Regions from separate parts of the Nocardioides sp. NPDC023903 genome, predicted to be linked through region 1. Evidence: riboswitches for the same ligand, from Rfam matches in the RefSeq annotation. Region 1 holds a riboswitch; the other holds the start of a gene.
What was found. A riboswitch is a leader RNA that binds a small molecule or an ion and turns the genes downstream of it on or off. The one in region 1 is predicted to bind cobalamin.
Positions count from the first base shown of each region.

Region 2: another riboswitch for cobalamin. It lies ahead of AB0F44_RS18635 (prenyltransferase/squalene oxidase repeat-containing protein); the one in region 1 lies ahead of AB0F44_RS04245 (nitrite reductase).

Region 1 is NZ_JBEZZS010000002.1:150,865-159,445, reverse strand. It holds gene cobJ (precorrin-3B C(17)-methyltransferase) at 1-1,304, opposite strand, end outside; gene AB0F44_RS04250 (precorrin-8X methylmutase) at 1,301-1,954, opposite strand; partial or broken gene AB0F44_RS04245 (nitrite reductase) at 2,600-2,788, opposite strand; cobalamin riboswitch at 2,844-3,049, opposite strand; gene AB0F44_RS04240 (ABC transporter substrate-binding protein) at 3,153-4,319, shown strand; gene AB0F44_RS04235 (tripartite tricarboxylate transporter permease) at 4,367-5,893, opposite strand; gene AB0F44_RS04230 (tripartite tricarboxylate transporter TctB family protein) at 5,886-6,413, opposite strand; gene AB0F44_RS04225 (tripartite tricarboxylate transporter substrate-binding protein) at 6,410-7,417, opposite strand; gene AB0F44_RS04220 (ion transporter) at 7,548-8,372, opposite strand; gene AB0F44_RS04215 (sulfite exporter TauE/SafE family protein) at 8,429-8,581, opposite strand, start outside.
Region 2 is NZ_JBEZZS010000018.1:41,933-50,513, reverse strand. It holds gene gatB (Asp-tRNA(Asn)/Glu-tRNA(Gln) amidotransferase subunit GatB) at 1-600, shown strand, start outside; gene AB0F44_RS18645 (NYN domain-containing protein) at 730-1,494, shown strand; gene AB0F44_RS18640 (glycoside hydrolase family 19 protein) at 1,505-2,140, opposite strand; cobalamin riboswitch at 2,182-2,327, shown strand; gene AB0F44_RS18635 (prenyltransferase/squalene oxidase repeat-containing protein) at 2,393-3,466, shown strand; gene AB0F44_RS18630 (hypothetical protein) at 3,460-4,071, shown strand; gene AB0F44_RS18625 (energy-coupling factor transporter transmembrane component T) at 4,068-5,183, shown strand; gene AB0F44_RS18620 (ATP-binding cassette domain-containing protein) at 5,180-6,769, shown strand; gene AB0F44_RS18615 (ECF transporter S component) at 6,766-7,548, shown strand; gene AB0F44_RS18610 (alpha/beta hydrolase) at 7,545-8,468, opposite strand; gene AB0F44_RS18605 (hypothetical protein) at 8,465-8,581, opposite strand, start outside.

The sequences.
Region 1 (8,581 bases):
GCCGGGTTGTAGATGGCCAGCACGAGGTCAGCGGCAGCGACCGCGCGCAGCCGGTCCTCGACGACGGTCCACGGCTTGAGCCGGTCCGAGAGGGACATCACCGCGAAGTCGGCCCCGACCGGGGCGCCCGCCCGCGCGGCCACCGCCTGGACGGCGCTGACCCCGGGCAGCACCCGGACGCGTACGCCGGCATAGGCCGGATCCTCGGCAGCCTCGAACACGGCGGACGCCATCCCGAAGACCCCGGCGTCACCGCCGGAGACGACGGCGACCCGCTCCCCCGCGAGCGCCAGGTCCAGGGCGTGCCGGGCCCGGTCGACCTCGACGGTGTTGCCCGACGCGTGCCGCCGCAGCCCTTCGCGTTGCGGCACCCGGTTGACGTACGGCGCGTAGCCGACGACGTGGCCGACCTCGGCCAGCGCCGAGCTCACCTCCGGCGTCAGCCACCCGTCCGGCCCGGGCCCGAGCCCGACGACCAACACCTCCCCGCTGGTCGAGTCTGTCGAGACGCCCCCGCGCATCGCCTCGACAGGCTCGACCGCGGGTAGCTCTTGCCGCAGCCGCGCGGCGGCAGGTGCGGGAGCCGTGTCTCCCGGAACCACGATGAGGGAGAAGTACGGCACGGAGGACGGGTCGACGTCGGCCACCGGCAGCCAGCGCTCCTCGGGCTGGGAGGCACGCTCGACGTACCAGGCACCTTCGAGCCGCCCGGCAGCCGCGAGCGCGGAACGAACCGCGGGAAAGGTCCGGCCGAGCTTCATGATGATCGCCGCCTCGGTGTCGGCCAGACGACGGGCGAGCTCGGGCTCGGGCAGGGTCCCCGGCAGCACCGTGAGCACGTCGGTCTGGCGCACCAGCGGCGTGGAGACAGCCGCGGTGGCCGCCGCGAAGGCGGGGACGCCCGGCACGACGGAGGTCTCGTAGACCTCCTTGAACCGGTCGTGGAGGTACATCGAGGAGCCGTAGAAGAGCGGGTCGCCCTCCGCGAGCAGGACCACGTCGCGGCCGGCGTCGAGATGAGCGGAGAGCCGGACCGCGCAGGACTCGTAGAACTCGGCCATCGCCCCGACGTAGCCGCCCGGGTGCGAGGTGGTCCCGGTGGTGACCGGGTAGCGCAGCTCCTCCTCCACCGCGCCGGCGGGGATCAGAGAGGACGCGATCCGGCGAGCATGCGACTGCTTGCGCACCCCGGCGTGATAGGCGATCACCGGAGCCGCGCCGATCAGCCGGGCGGCCTTGAGGGTGATCAGCTCGGGATCCCCGGGTCCGATGCCGACAACGGTGAACCGTCCGGGGGTGCTCATTCCTGCTCCTGGGCGAGTGCGTTGAGGGCGGAGGAGGTCATCGCGGAGCCGCCGCGACGTCCCCGGACGGTGACGTAGGGGATGTCGATCCCGTGATCGGCGGCGAACGAGGCGAGCGCCTCCTTGGACTCGGCGGCGCCGATGAAGCCCACCGGGCAGCCGACGATCGCGGCCGGCCGCGGACCGCCGTCGAGGATCATCTCGAGCAGGTGGAAGAGCGCCGTCGGGGCGTTGCCGATAGCGACCACCGCACCCTCGAGGTAGGGCTCCCACAGCGACAGCGCGGCGGCGGTGCGGGTCGTCGTCCACTCGCGGGCGAGCGCCGGGACCCGGTCGTCGCCGAGCATGCAGAGCACCTCGTTGTCGCGCGGGAGCCGGCTGCGGGTGACCCCGGTCGCGACCATCGTCGCGTCGCACAGGATCGGCGCACCGGCCTCCAGCGCACCGCGCGCGGCCTTCACCAGGCCCGGGTGGATGACCAGGTCGGAGGCGAGATCGACCTGCCCGCTGCCGTGGATCATCCGCACCGCGAGCCGCTCGGCATCGGCCGGCACCGCGGAGAGGTCGGCCTCGCGGCGGATGGTCGCGAAGGAGTCGACGTAGATCGCCGGCCCTTGGTCGATGTAGTCGTAGCGCCGGGTCGGGCGCACCTGCGGCGAAGGCACGAGTACGCCGCGCCACGGCGTCACCACCACCGCCGGCGTTCGCGCCGCAAGGGCCGAGACCGCGGCCTGGTCCAAGGCCCCGTCCGGGGCCGCGATGTGCTCGCCGCCGGGCACCGGTCCGTAGCCGAGCTCCTCGGCCGCGGCGGGCACCCGATCGTCGGCCGCGACCGGCTCGACCAGCGGGGCGTCGAGCTCGGAGACGTGCCAGGGCGCGGACGGCCCCTCGCCGCGTACGTCCAAGAAGCGTGAAGCGAGGGCGACCAGCCGAGCGGCGGCCTCGGCGAGCGGCACGACCGGCCCCCACGAGTCACCGACCCGGAGCTGTCCCTCGGCGGCGGACAGTGCCACCAGCCCGAGGTCGCACTCCCGCGAGACCAGGTCGCCGCGGCCGTCGTCGAGCACGAAGAGGAACCGCCCCGGCAGCGCGGCCAGCCGCGACGAGGCGCACAGCAGCCGGTCGAGCGATGCCGCGACGCCGCGCAGGTCGGCCCGCCCTCCGGCGAGCCCGGTCTGCGGGGAGACCATCACGTTGCGTACGAGCTCGTGGGTCTGCGCCGGCACCAGACCGGTCGCCTTCAGCGCAGTGAGCACCTCACCCGGAAGGCCGCCGTCGACACTCGGCAGGCCGCGGACCTGCAGGTTGGCGCGACCGGTGAGGTAGATCCGCCCGTCGCCGTAGGTCTCCGCCACGGAGATCAGCGAGAGCAGCGCGGCGGACGAGACGGACCCGCCGATCAGGCGCAGCCGTACCAGCAGGCCGTCCTCGGCCGCCCACGGACGACCGACTCCGGGGCACCGGTCGGTTCGGACTCGCGACATCAGGACACCTGCTCTGCGTCATGTGCCCTTGCGCGGGGCACGTGGTGACCTGGCGGCGGGCGCCGCCAGAGCCAGCAGGTCTTCGGACTCGGAATCGATCGGAGCGGAGCGCCTTCCCGGAGCCAGGCTCCAGTGGCTGTCCTCCCCGGAAGGAGGGCGTGCCCCGCCCGTCATCCTCACCGCTGCGCGTCAGTCCCGGACTTTCACCGGGTTCCCTGACCCCATCAGGCATGGAGTACGACTGGCAGGGCGAGACTACCGACTTGCGGACACGGCGCCGAATTGCTCGCTGTCCGACCGCGGTTTGTGCCAGTGTTCGCCTACTCGAAATCTCCCGAGGCCACCCCCATAGATGGAGTCTCCCGTGACAGGCTCGGCTCACCGGCAGTTGTTCGTTCTCGCGCCCATCTCGGCATTCGCGCTCGGCCTCACGGCCTGTGCCACGACCTCGGAGACGAAGGTCTCGATCGGTCTGGTGGTGCCCACCTCCGGCGTCCACAAGTCGATCGGCACCGACATGAGCCGTGGCTTCGACCTCTACCTCGACCAGCACGGCGGGAAGCTCGGCGGCCGGCTGATCGACGTCGTCGAGGCCGATGAGGGCGACCGTGTCGAGACCGGCGTCGCCGCGGTGACCAGGCTGATCCAGGACGACGAGGTCCAGGCGGTCGTCGGGGTGGTGAGCTCGGAGACGGCGCTGGCGGCCAAGGACGTGGCGATCAGCAGCGAGACGCCGCTGATCGTGACCGGCGCCGGCGCCGACGAGTTCGCCGACGGCTCCGACTACCTGTGGCGTACGTCCTCGTCCAACGCGGACCTGGGCGGCGCGCTCGGGACGGCGGTCGCCAAGGAGACCGAGCGGGGCTCGGCGTACGTCATCGCCTCCGACGACGCGACCGGTCACGAGTTCTCCGACAGCTTCATGATCGCCCTCGAGGCATCAGGTAGCAACGTGGCGGGCCAGAGCTACACGCCTGCCGGCGTGACCGAGGAGTGGTCGGGGCTCTTCGACAAGGCGAAGGACTCTGGCGCCGACGCGATCTACGCGGCCTACGCCGGCAAGGAGGCGGAGGCGTTCGTGAAGCAGTACCGCGAGTCAGGGCTGGCCAAGAGCGTCCGGCTCTACGGCCCGGGCTTCCTCACCGAGGGCGACGTGCTGTCCGAGCTGGGCAGTGCGGCCTCCGGCGTGCGCACCGCCCTGCACTACAGCGACGCGATGGACTCGCTGATGAACGACGCCTTCGTGAAGGACTACCGCGAGGCGTACGACGCCACCCCGACGGTCTACTCGGTGCAGGCCTACGACGCCGCGGCCGCCCTCGACAAGGCGCTCGACCTCTCCGACGACGTCAACCGCAACGAGATCGCCGACTCTCTCGGGTCGGTCGGCACCATCGTCAGCCCCCGTGGGAGCTGGTCCTTCGACCCCAACCACAATCCCGACCAGCCCTACTTCCTGCGGGTGGTCAAGAGCACCGCCGACGGCCCCCGCAACATGGTGCTGCAGGAGATCGCCTCAGCGGGCAGCTGATGTGACGACGGGCTGCGACCGGACCCGAACGGTCGCAGCCGGTCGGATCAGCTGCTGGCTTCGACCAGTTCGTGCTCCAGGTCCTCCTCCTTGCGCCGGAGCACGACCGACCCGCCGAGCGCGAGCAGCAGCGCGACGTACACGACGATCGCGAACGGCGACTGCACCAGCGTCAGCCAGTCACCCTGGGCGATCTGCAGGGCCGAGCGCAGCTGCCGCTCGAAGATCGGCCCCAGGATCAGGCCGACCACCATCGGCGCCACGGGATAACCGTAGCGGCGCATGAAGAAGCCGAGGATGCCGAGCACGAGGAGCACCATGACGTCCTGGGGGCTGAAGTGCACCGCGAAGGCCCCCAGGGCCGCGAACAGCAGGATGCCGGCATACAGGTAGGGACGCGGGATCTGGAGCACCTTCACCCACAGCCCGACCAGCGGCAGGTTGAGCACCAGCAACAGCACGTTGCCGATATAGAGGCTCGCCACCAGCGGCCAGACGAGGTCTCCGTGGTCCTTGAACAGCAGCGGCCCCGGCTGGATGTTGTAGTGCTGCAGCGCCACCAGGATCACCGCGGCCGTGGCCGAGGTCGGGATGCCGAGCGTCAGCAGCGGCACGAGCACGCCGGCGGCCGAGGCGTTGTTGGCCGCCTCCGGCCCGGCGACCCCCTCGATGGCACCGTGGCCGAACTCCTCCTTCGCTCTCCCGCGAGCCAGCTTGCGCTCGGCGGAGTAGGACAGGAACGTGCCGACCTCGGCACCACCGGCCGGCAGAGTGCCGATCGGGAAGCCGATCGCGGTGCCGCGCAGCCACGGCTTCCAGGAACGCCGCCAGTCCTCACGCGACATCCAGGTGCGCCACCCGCCGGTCACCGGGACGAGCTGCTGCGGTCCCCGGCGCAGCTGCGCACCGACGTACAGCGCCTCGCCGACGGCGAAGAGTGCGACCGCGACGACCACGACGTCGATGCCGTCGTTGAGCACGGGTACGCCGAAGGTGAACCGCATCTGCCCCGACATGCCGTCGACGCCCATGAGCCCGATGAACATGCCCACGCCCAGGGCGGCCAGCCCGCGCGAGACCGAGCGGCCCAGCAGTGCCCCCACCGTGGTGAAGGCGAGAACCATCAGGGCCACCTTCTCGACCGGACCGAGCTTGACGGCCAGATCCGCGGCGATCGGGGCCAGGAAGGTGAGCGCGACCGTGGCGAGCGTGCCCGCCACGAACGACCCGATGGCCGCCGTGGCCAGCGCCGCGGCGCCTCTGCCTCGTTTGGCCATCTTGTTGCCCTCGAGGGCGGTGATCATCGAGGACGCCTCGCCGGGCGTGTTGAGCAGGATCGACGTCGTGGACCCGCCGTACATGCCGCCGTAGTAGATCCCGGCGAAGGTGATCAGCGCGGCCGTCGGGTCCAAGGCGTACGTCAGCGGCAGCAGCAGGGCGACCGTCATCGACGGTCCGATGCCGGGCAGGACACCGACCGCGGTGCCGAGGATGACACCGATGAAGGCGAAGACGAGGTACTCGGGCTGCGCCGCGGTGGCGAACCCCTCCAGGAGCAGGGTGAGGTTATCCATGGAGGAACGACACCCCTTCCAGGAACGGGCCCGGCGGCAGCGAGACGCCCAGGCCGCCGGCGAAGACCAGCTGGATCGCGAACGCCATGACCAGGCCGATCAGCAGCGAGCGCCACCAGGGGCGGGCGCCCAGGATGACCGCGCACGCAGTGAACAGCGCGGCGCCGGCCAGCGGCCAGCCGACCGGGCCGATCAGGAGGGCGTGGCCCAGGACGGCCACGGCCAGCAGGACGGCGGTGCGCCAGTCGGTGGTGCCGGAGAGGTCGACGTCCTCGCCACCCTCGGGCACACCACGCTCACCACGCAGGACCCGCGCCAGGGTGATGCCACCGGTCACGACCAGCAGACCACCGACGAGGTAGGGCATCGTCCGCGGCCCGATCGCGCCGGCCGCGGTGACCGGCTCGGCGATGCTTCCCGCACGCACCAGCGCGAACACACCGAGGGCGAGGATGCCCCCGGCCATGGCCGGCTCCCCGAAGGAGAGCCGGCCAGGCTGGGTGGGGGTCTGCTCGCTCACTGGACGAGACCGATTTCCTTGAGCGTGGTCTGTGCTGAGGTGACCTCCCCGTCGACGTACGTGTCGAACTCGTCACCAGCCATGAAGGCGTCGTCCCAGTCGTTGGTCTCGAGGACCTTGCCCCAGGCGTCGGACTCGGCCGCCTCGGTGACCAGGTCGGTCAGGGCCTCCCGGTCGGCGTCGTCGAGGTCGCCGGGGGCGACGATGCCGCGCCAGTTGGTGAGCACCAGGTCGATGCCCTCGTCGGTGAGGGTCGGGACGTCGGGCAACAGGCCGGAGGGCTCCTCGCCGGAGACGGCCAACGCACGGAGCTTGCCGGCCTTGATCTGCTCGGCGTACTCACCGACACCGGAGATCCCGGCGTCGACCTTGTTGCCGAGCAGCGCGGTCACCGACTCGGCGCCGCCGTCGAAGGGCACGTAGTTGAGGCTCTTGGCGATGTCCTCGGGGGCTACGCCGACCGCCTTGAGCAGCTGGCCGGCGAGGATCTGATCCGTGCCTCCCGCGGACCCACCGGCGATCGCGACGTCCTGCCCGTTGGCCTTGATGTCGTCGACCAGGTCGTTGATGGTCTGGTACTTCGAGTCGGCCGGGACGACGACGACCTCCTGCTCCTCGGTCAGCTTCGCGATCGGGGTGGTGTCGGCGAGCTTGGTGGCCGACTTGTTGGTCTCGATCGCGCCGACCATGACCAAGCCCATCACCATCAGGGTGTTGGCGTCGGTCTCGTTGGCGAGCTGCGCCAGACCGACGGTGCCGCCAGCCCCGGGAACGTTGGACACCGAGGCGGTCTCGACGATCTTCTCGCCGGTCAGCACCTCGGAGAACGCTCGCCCGGTCTGGTCCCAGCCACCGCCCGGGTCGGCGGGGACGACGATGTTCACGCTCGTCGGCGCTGCGCCGGAGGACGAATCGGAACTGTTGACGGAGCTGCAGGCGGCGAGCGACGTGCCGGCCACAGCTGTGGCGACGGCGATCGCGGCGGTACGGATGAGGGGGTTCATGGGGGTCTCCTTCAAGAGTGACGTACGTCACTTCATGGCCGTGAAGGTAGGCGCGGCGCGGAGACCCCCGGAAGCATCCGGAGGTATTGGACCTTGTGGTCATTGTGGTCACGGGTGCGACCCGGACGGGCTAGACCTCCGTGCGAGCGCTCTGCAGCTCGGCCCGGGTCGCGGCCAGATCCTCGCGTACGGCCGTGAGGTCCTCCCGCAACGAGGTGAGGATGGCCATCATCTCGGCGTCGGACTCCTCCTCGTGCTCGGCGAGGCTCTCGACGCTCTCCATGCCGGAGACGACCACGGCGAGGAAGAGGTTGAGGACCGCGAAGGTCATCACCAGGATGAAGACCACGAAGAAGATCCAGGCGGAGGGGTCCTCGGCCATCACCTCGCGGGCGATGTCGGGCCAGGCCTCGCCGGTCATGGTCTGGAACAGCGTGAACGCGCTGGTGCCGAGGTCGCCGAAGTACTCCGGCGCGATGGAGCCGTAGAGGTTGGTCGAGATCACCACCGCGACGTACATCATCAGCACCAGCAGCGCCGCGACCGAGCCCATCCCCGGCATCGCCGCGATCAGGCCGTCGACGACGCGCCGCATGGACGGGACCGAGTTGACCAGGCGCAGCACGCGCAGGATCCGCAGCGCCCGCAGCACCGACATCGGCCCGGTCGCCGGCACCAGCGCGATCGCGACGATCACAGTGTCGAAGATGTTCCACGGGTCGAGGAAGAACTTGGGTCCGTACGCCACCAGCCGCAGCACCAGCTCGACGACGAAGACTGCGAGGAGCAGGCCGTCGAGCAGCGCCAGCTCGTGGGCGAGGTGCTCGGGGACCATCGTCTCCACACCGAGGACCACCGCGTTGAGGATGATCACCCCGATGATGACCTTCTGGAAGGTGTCGTTGTCGACCAGCGCGCGGATCCGGCCGCGCACCGAGATGTCTTCCGAACCCATGTTCGCTTCGTCCTCCTGTGACCCGTGACAGCGGCGGGGAGCCTACTGCATGGGATCTACTGGATCGCCAGGTGCAGCGCGAGCCCGAGCCCGGCGAGACCGACCAGCCAGCGCAGCGGGCTCTCGGGGGCGACCCGGACGATCGCGGGCCCCAGGAAGCCGCCGATCACGGCGCCCGATCCGAGAGCGATCGCGGCGGGCCAGTCCAC
Region 2 (8,581 bases), on a different contig from region 1:
GACCTCGTCCCGGTCGCGCCGTCGCGCGAGTGGGTCGAGGAGCTGCGCGCGAGCCTGCCGGAGCGTACTGCTGACAAGCGGGCTCGCCTGCAGGTCGAGTGGGGCTACTCCGACCTGGAGATGCGTGACGTCTGGGCCGCCGGCGCGCTGTCGCTGATCGAGGCGACGGTCGCCGAAGGAGCCTCCGCACAGGCGGCCCGCAAGTGGTGGATGGCCGAGCTGTCCCGCAGCGCCAACGACCGTGGCGTCGAGCTCGCCGAGCTCGGTGTCACCCCGGTGCAGGTCGCCGAGGTGCAGAAGCTGGTCGACGCCAAGACGCTGACCGACAAGCTGGCCCGTCAGGTCTTCGAGGGTCTTCTCGCCGGTGAGGGCACGGTTTCCGAGATCATCGACTCCCGCGGGCTCGCCGTGGTCTCCGACGACGGCGCGCTCGGCGCAGCTGTCGACGAAGCCATCGACGCCCAGCCCGCGGTCGCCGAGAAGATCCGCGGCGGCAACCAGGCCGCGGCCGGTGCGCTCATCGGCGCGGTCATGAAGGCGACCGGCGGCAAGGCCGACGCCATGCGCGTCCGCGAGCTGATCCTGGAGAAGCTCTCCTAACCCACGCCGAGTCGGCTCGTCCTGACAACAAACCCCGCCGAGTCGGCGCGTCATGACGCGCCGACTCGGCGTTGGTTTTGGTCAGGATGAGCCGACTCGGCGATGGGGTGCACTGGCAGACTGTCCGGCGTGACCGTGACCGAGCCCTTCCGCATCGCACTGCTCATCGACGCCGACAACGCGCCTGCCTCGAAGATCGACGAGATCTTGAACGACCTGGCCGAGTACGGCGAGGTGACGATCCGGCGGGCGTACGGCAACTGGACCAAGTCCGAGCTCAAGGGCTGGATCGAGGAGCTGCACGACGCCGCGATCAGGCCGATGCAGCAGTTCGACCTGACCGCCCACAAGAACGCCTCCGACATGGCGCTCGCGATCGACGCCGTCGAGCTGCTGCACGCGGCGATCCCGGACGCGTTCGCGCTGGTCTCCTCCGACTCCGACTTCACGCCGCTGGTGCACTACCTGCGGGAGAAGGGCCGCGCGGTCTACGGCTATGGCCGGGAGAAGACGCCGGCGCCGTTCAAGAGCGCCTGCACCCGGTTCACCGTGGTGGAGAAGCTCGGGAGCTCCGAGGAGGAGACCGAGGTCGACGCCGAGCCCGGGGCCACGCGTACTCGCAAGCAGTCGTCATCGGCGACCAACGGGCAGGCGCTGAAGCGCAACGCCCGGCTGATCCAGCTGCTGCGCAACTCCATCGCCGCGGCCGCCGACGACGACGGCTGGGCCCTGGTCGGCACCGTGGTCTCCCGCATCCGCAACCAGTCCTCCGAGGACCCGCGCAACTACGGGTACGCCACCTGGACCAAGCTCATCAAGGCGATCGACCTCTTCGAGCTCAAGGACGAGGGCACCTCGGCGATCGCGGTCAGCGACAAGCGCACCAAGAAATGACGTACGTCCTCTACCGGGTCTGCGCGGAGGCCGGGCGGGCGCATCTGACGCCCTTGGGCACCGACCCGTGGAGATGCTCGAGCGCGGCCTTGAAGTCGCGGCAGCGCTCGGCGTCCTCCTTCTTGTTGGAGGGGTAGCCGATCGCCGCGTTGACCTTGCCCATGTCTAGAGCGTCGGCGAGCGGGTTGATGTCACGGGCGACGGTCCAGTACCACCGCGAGATCGGGGCGCTGTAGTCCAGCGACCGGGCGAGCTCGGGGCGGCGGCGCAGGTCGATGTCGAAGTAGGTCCCGGCGTCGGTGTAGTTGGCCTCGCCGGTCAGCTGGATGTAGCCGCGGCCGGTGAACTTCCGCTTGTCGCGGCCCTTGGCGTCGTGGTGGAAGGAGCTCTCGTTGGCGAGCGTGGTCAGATAGGCGGCCTGCCGGTAGGCGGTGGTGATCCCGGCGTCGGCCATCGCGCGGTTGAGGCTCGGCAGTCCGGTCTCGACGGTGCTCCGGTCGCCGACCTTCTCGCCGAACATGGCGACCAGATCGGCGTACGTGACCGACGTCCGTGCCTCCTCGGCGCCGGCCGTCGTGGTCGGGGAGAGGGCGAGAAGGGTGGCCGAGATCGATGCTGCGACAAGGCCGAGAATCCTGTGGCGCATGGGGACAGAGTGACTGCTCGGTGGCGATCCCGCAAGCACGGCTCGCCCGGCATAGGATGGGCGCCTCAATCAACACACGCCGTGGTGGGGGAAGCCGGTCGAATCCCGGCGCTGACCCGCAACCGTAGGCCCAGGCACCGAGTGTCCTGAGCGAGCCGGAGCACCTGCCGACGGACGCGTACTGACCTGACGCTGTCGTGGAAAGCAGCGGGTCGGCCCTGGGCCTTCCCGACGAACAGCGCGGAAGGAACCATGAAGAAGACCGTCCTCGGTGGCATCGCCGCCGCCCTCGCCCTCACCTCGCTCGCCGGCTGTGGCGAGAAAGCCGTCGAGGAGGGGGAGAAGCCCACCTACGACGCCAAGGTGTCCACCTCGGTGGCCGACTGGCTCGTGGCCCAGGCGCCGGAGGGCGTGGCCCGCAACGCGCAGTACGGCACCGACGACTTCGGGCTCAGCGCCGACATCGGGATCGCGCTTGCAGAGGTCGGTGGCTACGACGAGGAGATCTCGACGATCGCCACGGCCGTGATGGAGAACAAGAAGGCCTACACCTCGCCCGGGTTCGGCACGGTCACCTCGGCAGGGGCCACTGCGAAGGCGCTGGTCCTCCAGCAGAACGTCGACGCCTCCGACCCCGGTCTGCTGAAGCAGCTCGAGGGCACGGTCGCCGAGAACGGCCGCATCGCCGACGAGCTCGACCCCAAGAACAAGAAGGCGGCCGACTACTCCAACACCATCGGACAGTCGTACGCCGTGTGGGCCCTGAACAACGCCGAGAGCAAGGAAGCCGCCGCCGCGACGGAGTTCCTGGCCGGGCAGCAGTGCGAGGAGGGGTGGTTCCGGGTCACCTTCACGGCCGACCCCGCCGCTGCTGACCAGACCTGCGACGCCGACCCGAAGGCCGTCCCGGACGCCGACGCCACGGCGTTTGCGCTGATCGCCCTGTCCGGGGTTGCGTCCCCGGAGGCGGAGAAGGCCGTCGAGGCCGGTGTCGAGTGGCTGAAGGAGACCCAGGCGAAGGACGGGTCGTTCAAGGCCGCCACCGGCAACATCGCCAACTCCAACACCACCGGCCTGGCCGGGTGGGCGTTCGGTCGCGCGGGTGAGACCGCTGCCGCGGAGAAGGCGGCAGCCTGGGTTGCTGACCACGTCGTGACCTGTGGCGACGACGCCGGCGCGGTGGCCTATGACGACGCCGCGCTGACCGAGGGCAACACCAAGGGCCTGACCAAGGAGTCCGAGGGGATGTACCGCCTCGCCGCCGCTCAGGCGCTGCCGTCGCTGGTCTTCCTGCCCAAGGACGCGACCGCGAAGAGCTCGTGCTGATCCTGCGGTCCTCGTTGGTGGCCCTCGCGATCCTCGCCGGGGCCACCGCACCCGTCCTCGTCCCGGTCGCCGCATCGTCTGCCGCCGAGACGTGCGACGGCGTCACCGTCGTCGTCGAGCCCAACGCGTTGGGTGGCGAGCCTGAGGTCACCTGTGTCCAGCCCGAGGAGGGCGACACCGGCGCCGATCTCTTCGAGAAGGCGGGACATCCGCTCACCTATGTGACCTCGATGCCCAGCGTCGTATGCCGCGTCGATGAGCGCCCGAAGGCGGCGGGTTGCGCCCAGATGCCGCCTGCCGACGCGTACTGGTCGCTGTGGATCACCGACGATTCGGCGGCCTGGAGCTATGCCTCCAGAAATGTTACCGAAATCAGCGTGACCTCCGGGCAGGGTGTTGCGTTCACGTGGATAGACGACGATGTCGTTACCGCTCCGGCGACGGAGCTTGGGGATGCTGTGGGGGCGCCCTCAAGCCCGTCGCCGGAGTTATTTCCGGAAGAATCGAAAGATTCGGCCCCCGAGCATCTGCCCGCCTGGGTCGCGCCCGCGGGGATCCTCGCACTCTTCACCGTCGCCGGTGCCGTGTGGTGGCGCCGGCGATGAGCACCCTGTTCCGTACGGCCGCGGTCGCGCACCTGCCCCGCGATCTGCACCCCGTCGCCTGGTGGGTGTGGGCGATCGGCCTGGCTGCGTACGCCTCCTTCACCACAAACCCGTTGCTGCTCCTGCTCCTGGTGGGGGTGGTGTCGGTCGTGGTCGCCGCGCGCCGAGGCGACCAACCGTGGGCGAAGGCGTTCCGGCTCTACGTCGGCCTCGCGGTGTTCATCGTCGTGACCCGGGTGCTCTTCCGGGTGCTCCTGGGTGCGGTGCCGGGCCACGTTCTCATCGACCTGCCCGAGATCCCGCTCCCGGAGTGGGTGCTGGGGATCAGGCTGCTCGGGCCGCTCACCCGCGAGGCGCTGCTGGCCGGCCTCTACGACGGGTTGCGGCTGGGCGTCATCGTGATCTGCGTCGGTGCGGCCAATGCTCTGGCGAACCCGAAGCGGCTGCTGCGCTCGCTGCCGCCGGCGCTCTACGAGATCGGCACCGCGGTCGTGGTCGCCGTGACGGTGCTGCCGCAGCTGGCCGAGTCGGTGCAGCGGGTGCGCGCGGCGCAACGGCTGCGTGCCGGTGCGACCGGAAACGTCAGGCGCCTGCGCCGCTTTCTGGTGCCGGTGCTCGAGGACGCCCTGGAGCGGTCGATGGCGCTGGCGGCGGGGATGGACACCCGCGGCTACGGACGTACGGCCGGCGTTCCGGTCGCCACCAGGCGGATCACCTCGGTGCTGATGCTGGTCTCCCTCGTCGGGCTCTGCGCCGGCGTCTACGCGGTGCTGGACGGCACCACGCCCGGCTGGCTGGCCGCCACCATGCTGAGCCTGGGCGTCGGCACCGCCGCCGGAGGGCTGGCACTCGCCGGCCGTCGGGTGACGCGGACCGTCTACCGGCCCGACCGGTGGCGCTGGCCAGAGGTCGTGGTGGCGCTGAGCGGGATCGTGGTCGTCGCCGTGGGCTGGTGGGTCGCCCGCTATCAGGTCCCGGTCGCCTATCCGGGAGTGAGCACCGTCCCGGAAGTCACGCTGACCGCAATGCTAGGTGTGCTCGTCGGGCTGGTCCCGGCCGTCGCCGCCCCGCTACCGGCATCATCGCTCGTTCACGAGGAGGCAGTCGCATGATCGAGCTGCGAGGCATCACCTTCACCCCGCCCGACTCCTCTGAGCACGTGCTCAAGGACGTCGATCTCACGATCGAGGAGGGCGAGCTGCTCCTCGTCTCCGGTCCGACCGGCTCGGGGAAGTCGACGCTGCTCGGCGTGCTCGCCGGCCTGGTGCCGCGCTTCTCCGGCGGCGTGCTCGACGGTGACGTGCTGCTGGACGGCGCCTCGATCGTTCGTACGCCGCCGCGCGAGCGCGCCGGGATCATCGGGTACGTCGGGCAGGACCCGGTGGCCGGATTCGTCACGGACACGGTCGAGGAGGAGCTCGCCTACGGGATGGAGCAGCTCGGCCTGCCGCCGGCGACCATGCGGCGCCGGGTGGAGGAGACCCTCGACCTGCTCGGCATCGCCGAGCTGCGGCAGCGGTCGCTGCGTACGCTCTCGGGAGGGCAGCAGCAGCGCGTCGCGATCGGCTCGGTGCTCACCACCCACCCGCGGGTCGTCGTGCTCGACGAGCCCACCTCCGCCCTCGATCCCACCGCCGCCGAGGACGTGCTCGCCACCATCACCCGGCTGGTGCACGACCTCGGCACCTCCGTCGTCCTCGCCGAGCACCGGCTCGAGCGGGTCGTACCGTTCGCCGACCGCATCGCGCTCCTCGTCGGCGACGGCTCCGTCGCCGTCGGTGACCCCGCCGACGTCCTGGAGACCTCACCCATCGTCCCGCCGCTCGTCGAGCTCGGCCGCGAGGTCGGTTGGTCCCCCCTGCCGCTCACGGTGCGGGATGCGAGGCGGCGGGCGCGGGGCCAGGGATACCCGGTCGACCGGGTATCCTTGGGGTTGACGGGCACTGAAACACCCGACAAGTCCATGAAGTGCCTGACAAGTTCGGGCCTTACCGTCACCCGAGGACGTACGCCGGTCCTGCACGACGTCTCGATCGAGCTGCCCGCGGGGCGGGTGACGGCGCTGATGGGACGGAACGGATCGGGCAAGTCGACGCTGCTGTGGACGCTGCAGGGGACCCAGAAGCGGCTGGCCGGGTCGGTGGACGTGGACGGCAAGGATCCGGCGACCCTCGACCCCGAAGAGCGACGCGAGCTCGTCGGGCTGCTGCCGCAGACCGCGGCCGATCTGCTCTACCTCGAGACGGTGGCCGAGGAGTGCGACGCGGGTGGCCCGCGGACCCGCGAGATCCTGGACAGCCTCGTCCCCGGCATCCCCGACGGCCAGCACCCTCGTGACCTCTCCGAGGGTCAGCGCCTCGCCCTGGCGCTCGCTCTGATCCTGAGCGCCGACCCGCCGGTCGTGCTCCTCGATGAGCCGACCCGCGGCCTCGACTACGCCGCCAAGCACGCCCTGTCCGAGATCCTTCGCGAGCTCACCGAGGCCGGCAAGGCCGTCCTGGTGGCGACCCACGACGTCGAGTTCGTCGCCGAGGCCGCCGACGACGTGGTGGTGCTCGCCGACGGCGAGGTGGTCTCCGCCGGTGACGTACGCAGCGTCACGGCCGAGTCACCCGCGTTCGCGCCCCAGGTGAGCAAGGTGTTCGGCCCGGGCTGGTTGAACGTGCGCGAGATCGTCGAGGCGGTGGGGGAGGCATGATCAGGTTCTCGCCCCGCACGGCGGTCCTGCTCGCGATCATCTCCGTGGCCGGCCTGATGATGTTCGGCTGGCCGCTGCTGCTCCACGGCTACGAGCGGGTGCAGCCGCCGTTCATCTTCCTGGCGCTGCTGCCGCTGATGATCGTGGTGCTGCTGAGCGAGCTCTCCACGGGCGGGATCGACACCCGGATGATCGCGGTCCTCGGCGTGCTCAGCGCGATCGAGGCCATCCTGCGCGCCGTCTCCGCCGGCACCGGCGGGGTGGAGCTGGTCTTCTTCATGCTCATCCTCGGCGGCCGGGTCTTCGGCCCGGCCTTCGGCTTCGTCCTCGGCTGCACCAGCCTGTTCGTCGCCGCGCTCGTCACCGCAGGCGTCGGACCGTGGCTGCCCTACCAGATGCTCGGCGCCGCCTGGGTGGCGATGGGAGCCGGGCTCCTGCCGCGCGCGAGCGGCCGCCGGGAGATCGGCCTGCTGGCGGCGTACGGGATCTTCGCCTCGTACGCCTACGGGCTCCTCCTCAACCTGCAGGGCTGGCCGCTGCTCACCGGCGTCACGGTGCCCGGCGCGAGCGGCAACCTCTCCTACGAACCCGGCGCCGCGTTCGGCGAGAACCTGGCGACGTTCCTGCGCTACACCCTGGTCACCTCGACCAGCAGCTGGGACACCGTGCGCGCGATCACCACCGCGGTCGCCATCGCCCTCCTCGGCCCCGCCGTCCTCGCCACCCTGCGCCGCGTCGCCCGCCGGGCCACAGTCACAGGCGTCGTCTCGGCGCCCTAGACGCGCTGGTGCTCGGAGACCCGGGCGAGAAAGCCGAGCAGCAGCTGGTGAACGCGGTCGGGCTGCTCCATCTGTACGAAGTGGGTGCCGTCGAGCTCGATGAAGGTGCCGTTCTTGACCCCGGCTGCGACCCGCGACATGTGGCGCGCACCGGCGATGAGGTCCCGGGTGCCCGCGACCAGCACGACCGGCACCTTGATCCGGCGCAGCGAGACCGAGCGGCGCTGGGAGGTACGCAGCGCGAGGTGGAAGTACCACTCGACCGGGGTGGTCAGGAACTCGGCCAGCGCCGCCGCGGCGAGCTCGGGATCGGGGACCTTGCCGATCAGGCCGGCCTTGGAGAACACCTCGATCGCCCGCGGGCCGAGATCGAGGCGCGCCGCCAGTGGAGTGATCAGGGAGCCGGTGCGGCACAGCACCCTCGAGGCGGTCCGAGTCACGATCGCGGCCGCCGGGGCGGGCAGCGGCAGCGGTCCCAGCATCGACTTGAACGTGTCACCGGGCACGCCGGCGACACCGAAGACGCCGGAGACCCGCTCGGGATGGTCCGCAGCCAGCTCGAACGCGGTGTTGACGCCGATCGACCAGCCCATCACGACCGGCCGGGAGAGCGCGAAGGCGTCCATCACCGACAGCGCGTCCTCGGCGAAGTGCCTCGAGGTGGTCTGCTCCGGGTCCTTCGGCCGCGCCGAGCCGGAGGTGCCGCGGTGCTGCCAGGAGACGACGCGTACGCCGCACGAGGTGTGCAGCAGTGCCGGCCAGTTCCACGGGCTGGTGCCGAGGCCGTTGCACAGCAGCACCGTCGGCCCGTCGATCACGCCCTCGGGGTCGTTGGTCCAGGCGCGGATCAGCGTGCCGTCGTCGGAGAGCACATCCCGGAACACGACGGTCGACTCGGCCATCGCCCGCGGAACAGTCATGCAGACATTCTCTCCGAAGCGAGCAGCTGGAGATAGTGCTGCACATCCTCGCGCTCGGCACGCCGCAGCAGGAGGACCTCCTCGGCGGCCTTGGCGTTGTGCCGGGCGGCGAG